2 linked regions of the Tautonia marina genome follow. The protein of the gene in region 2 interacts with the protein of the main gene of each other region in a pairwise test. Links are inferred from orthologs where the notes say so. Each region holds a gene or a part of one and is shown on either strand. Other genes may lie near its edges.

The links.
Region 1: the proteins of GA615_RS15615 (region 2) and lpdA interact in binary tests that used the Escherichia coli proteins (3 or more experiments, as listed by UniProt). The link is inferred for Tautonia marina from one-to-one orthologs.

The regions. Positions count from the first base shown.
Region 1 is NZ_WEZF01000013.1:74,576-77,821, forward strand. The notes cover bases 276-3,203. They hold lpdA (dihydrolipoyl dehydrogenase), read left to right. Parts: upstream 276-1,000; coding sequence 1,001-2,407; downstream 2,408-3,203. Other genes in these bases: odhB (2-oxoglutarate dehydrogenase complex dihydrolipoyllysine-residue succinyltransferase), read left to right, coding at 276-809; GA615_RS16385 (hypothetical protein), read right to left, coding at 2,509-2,937; GA615_RS16390 (RNA polymerase sigma factor), read right to left, coding at 2,974-3,203. In the rest of the region: more of odhB, read left to right, coding at 1-275; more of GA615_RS16390, read right to left, coding at 3,204-3,246. UniProt on the Escherichia coli protein: Lipoamide dehydrogenase is a component of the glycine cleavage system as well as of the alpha-ketoacid dehydrogenase complexes.
Region 2 is NZ_WEZF01000012.1:102,241-105,531, reverse strand. Bases 319-3,291 are described here. They hold GA615_RS15615 (ATP-dependent helicase), read right to left. Parts: upstream 2,957-3,291; coding sequence 680-2,956; downstream 319-679. Other genes in these bases: GA615_RS15610 (holo-ACP synthase), read left to right, coding at 3,271-3,291; GA615_RS15620 (pyridoxine 5'-phosphate synthase), read right to left, coding at 319-519. Also shown: more of GA615_RS15620, read right to left, coding at 1-318. UniProt on the Escherichia coli protein: A helicase with DNA-dependent ATPase activity. Unwinds DNA duplexes with 3'-5' polarity. Translocates on single-stranded DNA with 3'-5' polarity. Initiates unwinding more efficiently from a nicked substrate than double-stranded DNA.

The sequences.
Region 1 (3,246 bases), on a different replicon or contig from region 2:
GAGGGGGACGGATCACCAAGGGAGACGTGATCGGCGCGGTCGAGTCGCGCGGATCGGCCCCGGCGGCCGCCGAGCCCTCAGCCCCTGCCCCGTCGGCCGCACCGCGAACCGGCCGGCAAACGCGCCAGCGACTTCCGCTCATCCGCCAGAAGATCGCCCAGCGGCTGGTGCAGGCCCAGCAAACGGCCGCGATTCTGACGACCTTCAACGAGGCCGACATGTCGGCCGTCATGGCCTTGCGCGGCAAATATAAGGATGCGTACAAGGAGAAGCACGGGGTCAACCTCGGCTTCATGTCCTTCTTCGTCAAGGCGACGGTCGAGGCGCTGAAGGCGTTTCCGGCGGTCAATGCTCAGATCGACGGCACCGAGATTGTTTACAACAATTACTATGACATCGGCGTGGCCGTCAGCACCGAGCGGGGGTTGATGGTTCCGGTGATCCGTGATTGCGACACCCTGTCGTTCGCCGGGATCGAGCAGACGATCGCCGGGTTCGGCAAGAAGGCCCGCGAGAACAAGATCTCTGTCGATGACCTGCAAGGGGGCACCTTCACGATCACCAATGGCGGTGTCTTTGGCTCGTTGCTCTCGACACCGATCCTCAACCCGCCGCAGAGCGGCATCCTCGGCATGCACTCGATCCAGAAGCGCCCGGTTGCCGTCGGCGATCAGGTCGTTATCCGACCGATGATGTATCTCGCCCTCTCCTACGACCACCGGATCATCGACGGCCGCGAAGCCGTCAGCTTCCTCGTTCGCATCAAGGAATGCATTGAAAACCCGGAACGCATGATGCTTGAGATCTGAGGGCAGTAGGCAGTAGGCGGTAGGCAGAGGGGAGGGGAAGCGGGGATCGGGATTGCCTCGAATTCGCCCCTTTCCTTCCTCAGACGTTGGTCTGTCTTCCGTCTCCTGCCTTCTCTCCCCTCCGTCTTTTCTGTCTTCCGCTTTCTCTGCCTCCTGTTTACTGCCTCCTGCTTACTGAGAAAGGACCAGCAGTGTCGGACCGTTACGACTTGGTTGTTATCGGCGCGGGACCGGGCGGCTATGTGGCCGCGATCCGGGCGGCGCAGCTCGGGATGAAGGTCGCCTGCGTTGAGAAACGGCCGACGCTGGGAGGGACCTGCCTGAACGTCGGATGCATTCCGAGCAAGGCACTTCTGGATTCGAGCGAGCTGTACGAACTGGCCACGCACCGCTTTTCCAAGCACGGGATCACGGTCGATGGCGTCGGGCTCGACCTCGGCGCGATGATGGGCCGCAAGGATCAGGTGGTCAAGGAGCTGACCCAGGGGGTCGGCGGCCTCTTTCGCAAAAACAAGATTGAACCGGTATACGGGGTCGGCAAGGTCGCCGGCCCGAACTCGGTTCACGTCGCGCTGAACGAAGGCGGCGAGCGGACCCTGGAAACCAACGCCATCTTGCTGGCGACCGGCAGCGAGCCGATCGAGCTGCCCTTCCTCAAGTTCGACGGCCAGACGATCGTCGGCTCGACCGAGGCGTTGGCCTTCGAGCAGGTGCCGGAGCATCTGGTCGTGGTCGGCGGCGGCTACATCGGCCTGGAGCTGGGATCGGTCTGGAAGCGGCTCGGTGCGAAGGTCACGGTCATCGAGTTTTTGCCTCGGATTGTGCCGATCGTCGATCACGAGCTGGGCAATCAGTTGTACAAGATCTTGCAGAAGCAAGGGCTTGAGTTCCAGCTCGAAACGAAGGTCACCGGCGCCGAGGTGAAGAACGGCAAGGCCACCCTCTCGGCCGAAACCAAGGACGGCAAGACCCTGACGTTTGACTGCGACAAGGTGCTTGTCTCGGTCGGCCGACGCGGCTATCTGGACGGGCTCGGCCTGGACGCGGTCGGGGTCGAGCACGACCCGAAGGCGGGCAAGGTGACGATCGACGCGCACTTCCGCACGACGGTTCCCTCCATTTACGCCCTGGGCGACATCGTCAGCGGGCCGATGCTCGCACACAAGGCCGAGGAGGAAGGGGTGGCTTTTGCCGAGCTGCTCGCCGGCAAGGCGGGGCACGTCAACTACGAGACGATCCCGAGCGTCATCTACACCTGGCCCGAGATCGCCAGCGTCGGTCTGACCGAGGAACAGCTCAAGGAAAAGGGGGGCGATTACCGGGTCGGCAAGGCCCCCTTCATCGCCAACGGCCGGGCCAAGGCGATGGACGAGAAGGACGGCATCGTCAAGGTGCTGGCCGATGCGAAGACCGACCGCGTACTCGGCGTGCATATCATCGGGCCGAGGGCCTCGGACATGATCGCCGAGGCGGTCGCCGTCATGGAGTTCGCCGGCAGCGCCGAGGACATCGCCCGCATCTGCCACGGGCACCCGACCCTCTCCGAAACGCTCAAGGAAGCCGCCCTGGCCGTGGATAAACGCACGATCAATTGCTGATTCCAAAGCCGATCGATGACGCCCCGTCTGGGCTCGCTGGGGTCAGGATGACCCCAGCCACCCCGACGCAGTGGGAATCGAAGCCGGGCGATTGGCTCCGATCAGTCCTCGTCGCCGCTGAGCAGGTGGCGGCTTGACTGAAAGTAGCGGCGCTGGCGGGTTTGCGAGGTGGGGGCGTCGGCGGCGAACTGGCCGCGAAGGTCGTCGAGGTTCGCCCGGCAAAAGGGGCACTCGATGACATCGACATGAAACGTGATGTAGTCGTGATAATCGGGATCGAGTGCCTCGATGACATAGCTGCCCAGGTCTTCCCGAGAAGGACAGGAGAGCCGGGCGCGCCGCCAGATGGCGCCAAGGGTGTGAATGGCGCTTTCGGGGCGATCCTGCCGGACGTCTTCAAGGCGCTGCCGGAGCGAGGCCGAGCCGCGCAAGGCCCGCTCGACCCGGGCCATCTCGGCGCCGGAGAGGGTCTCGGCCAGGTAGGCCCGAAGCGTCTCATCGTCGATGGCGAGGGGGGCGGGGTCGGCCATGAGGATAGGGTTCCGTTCCGTTCCAGGTCCGGTCAATCAGTCCAGGCCGCCGAGGCTCATGCCGGCGCGGCGGGCCATTTCCTTCAGGCGGCTGATGGTCTGGAACTTGTAGCTGGCGACGGCCTGTTCGGTCAGGCCGAGATGAGTGGCGACGTCCTTGTTGGCCCACCCCTTGACGATCAGGAGTTCCAGGCATCGCAGGCGAGGGAAGTCTCCCTTGGCCTGCCAATCCTGAATGATCTGGCCGAGGGCTTCAGTCAACAGGCGTTCCTCGGCGTCGCGGCGTTCGGAGCTTCGGGCGATGCTGCT
Region 2 (3,291 bases):
TAATGCGTCGAGTTCGCTTTGACGCGATGAGGCGTTGATCGCGTCGGCATAGCGGCCGGTGTGGAGTTCCACGGCGATGGCACCAACCGCAGCGGCGGTCTCGACCTGCGCCGGATCGGGGTCGAGAAAGAGACTGACCTCGATTCCTGCTTCGTGGCATCGCGACACGGCTTCGGCGATTCGATCACGATGACTGAGGAGGTCGAGGCCTCCTTCGGTTGTCACTTCCTGGCGGTGTTCGGGAACGAAGGTGACCTGATCGGGGCGGACGTCGAGGGCGATGGCAACGATTTCCGGAGCGAGGGAGATCTCAAGATTCAAGCGAGTTCGAACGGTTTCCCTGAGAATGCGGAGATCACGTTCCTGAATATGCCGGCGGTCTTCCCGCAGGTGGACGGTGATGCCATCGGCGCCTCCGAGTTCGGACAGGACCGCCGCCCAGACCGGGTCGGGTTCGCGCCCCCCTCGGGCCTGTCGAATGGTGGCAACGTGATCGATGTTGACGCCGAGGCGAATCATGATCGGACAACTCCGAGACGAACCGAGATCAATCGGCAAGGGGGGGGCGTGAATTGGAACAGGATCCTTCTGGCCAGACTTCGAGGAGACGTCAAGGGTTCGGTATTGACGAGCAAAATGCGGTGCATTTCCGAATATGGATCTGAAGGGGTTGTCAAGGTCAGGATCGTTTGACCGGTCGGAGCGGCGACCGAGCTAGTACGAATGTTCGTTCCCCTCCCACGGTGAAGGCGACCCGTCCTTTACGGTTTGGGCCGGCTCCGTCGATGGAAACAATTTTCCCGAGCCCGTACTGCGGGTGGAGCACGAGAACCCCTGGACGAAAGGCAGACAGGTCGCCGGTCGATTCCGCATCGGGGCGTGCCCCCGATCCTGGGGGGTTGGCCAGCGCGGCGGCGGTGGTCAAGCGGAAACGATCTGCGGGAACTGCGGAGACAGGGCGGGAAGGAGTCGGGGAGGGGGTTCGAGCCACTCGCCGGGAGGAAAGCGGCATTTCATCGTCACCCCCGGTGAGGTCGCGATACCGGATCGGGCCTTCCGGTAATTCCATGAGAAATTGCGAGGGAATGGCAACCGATCGCTGGCCCCGGAACTCTCGGACCCGGCAATGACTCAGACGGAGTTCGCGCTGGGCTCGGGTGATACCGACGAAGAAGAGGCGACGCTCCTCCTCCAGTTCGGCATCGTTGTCGGAGGCTCGGGAATGGGGGAGGAGCCCTTGTTCCAGCCCGACGATAAAGACGACGGGGAACTCCAGACCTTTCGAGGCGTGGAGGGTCATCAAGGTGACGGCTCCCCCTTCGTCCTTCCAGCGATCGACCGCCGAGCTCAGGGTGACATCGGCCAGGAAGTCAAGGACTGTGGACTCGGGATGTTCCAGGTCAAACTGTCGGGCCGCGGAGACGAGTTCGTCGAGGTTGGCGACGCGGTCCTCGCCGTCCCCCTTAGGTTGATTGGCCCAGTAATCCCGGTATCCGCTGAGGTTCATAAGTTTTCGAGTGAGTTCCTCGGCTGAGGAGTGATCGCTGAGCGCTGCGAGTTCATCCATCAGGAGGACGAAGTCACGAAGTCCGGAGCGTGCCTTGGGGGTTAGACCGGCGATTGAGGCGGCCTCTCGAACAGCGGCACTGAGGGGAATTCCGCGGTCACGAGCGTAGCCCTGGAGCCGGTCGAGGCTGACTTTCCCGAGCCCCCGAGGGGGGGCATTGATTGCTCGGAGAAACGCAACATCATCTTTCGGATTGTTGAGGAGGCTCAGATACGCAAGCACATCCTTGACTTCGATGCGCTCGTAGAACGAGACGCCGCCGACCACCTGATAAGGAATGGCGAGCGATCGGAAGGCGGATTCAAGCCCGCGGGTTAGGGCGGTGACCCGGACAAAAACGGCGATTTCTCCAAACGAGTACCCTCCATTACGCACCAGGTCGGCGATGGTGGAGGCAATGGCTTGCGCTTCTTCCGTTTCGTTGGCAAAAGTGGTCAGTTCGACCGGATCACCCTCGGGGTTTTCGGTCGTCAGGACCTTGGCCTTTCGGCGCCGGTTGTGATGGATGACGTGATCGGCAACCCGAAGGATATTTTTGGTGCTGCGATAATTGTGTTCGAGGCGGATGACCTTGCAACCGCGGTAATCATGCTCGAATTCGAGGATGTTATTGAGGTTCGCGCCCCGCCATCCGTAAATGGACTGGTCGGGATCGCCCGTGACACACAGGTTGGGAGTATCGACCGAAAGGGCTCGGACGATCGCATACTGGGCGAGGTTGGTATCCTGATATTCGTCGACGAGAATGTATTTGTAGCGGTCGTCGAGGCGGGCTCGGAGTTCGTGATCCTGGCGGAGCAACGTTACGACGTGGGTGAGGAGGTCGTCGAAATCGACGGCGGACGACTCCAGGAGTCGAGTCTGATACCCTTTGAAGACCCGTCCCACCACGGCGGAGACGTGATCGGCGCCATCTCCGCGGCGGGCCAAGTAGGTTTCGGGGTCAAGCATTTCGTTCTTGGCCCGGCTAATGGCGGCTTCGACCTTTTCCGGGGCGACACCTGCATCGAGCAGGTCGAGTTGCTCCATGACCGATTTGAGGACGCGGAGGCGGTCGGGCTGATCGTAGATGGTAAAGCCACGATCGAGGCCGATTTTCGGGCCGAATTCGCGAAGCAGACGAGCACAGAGTGCATGGAAGGTGCCGACCCAGACACCGTGATCGGGCACCAGGGCGGTGATCCGTTCTCGCATCTCGGTGGCGGCCTTGTTGGTGAAGGTCAACGCCAGGATATGCCGTCCCGGAATGCCGTGCCCGAGGAGTGAGGCGACTCTGCGGGTGATGACCCGCGTTTTGCCTGATCCGGCTCCGGCGAGGACCAGGAGCGGGCCATTCACATGGGAGACGGCCTCTCGCTGGGGGGCCGTCAAATCGGAGAGCAAATCCATCAGCGATCCGTCCCTGGCATGGTGGCGTCGAGAGCGGTACGTCCGTATCGCATCCAATGGCAGTATAGCATCGTGCAGTATCCTCCGCGATGCGATTCCCTTATCGGGCCGCAGGCGCTTCATCCGGCAGGAGAGGTCTCCCACTCGGGAGATTTGAGGTCGGATTGGCCTGGTGGGCTCAACTCGGATAGACTCAGGAATCGCACCAGGGTTCAACGGATGAACCAGGCGTTTTGCTTCGAACAGAGGGTCGACCACGTATGAACATTCTGGGGATCGGGACCGACATTATTGAGGTGCCCCGGATTGGCAAGATGATCGAGCAGCATGGTGAG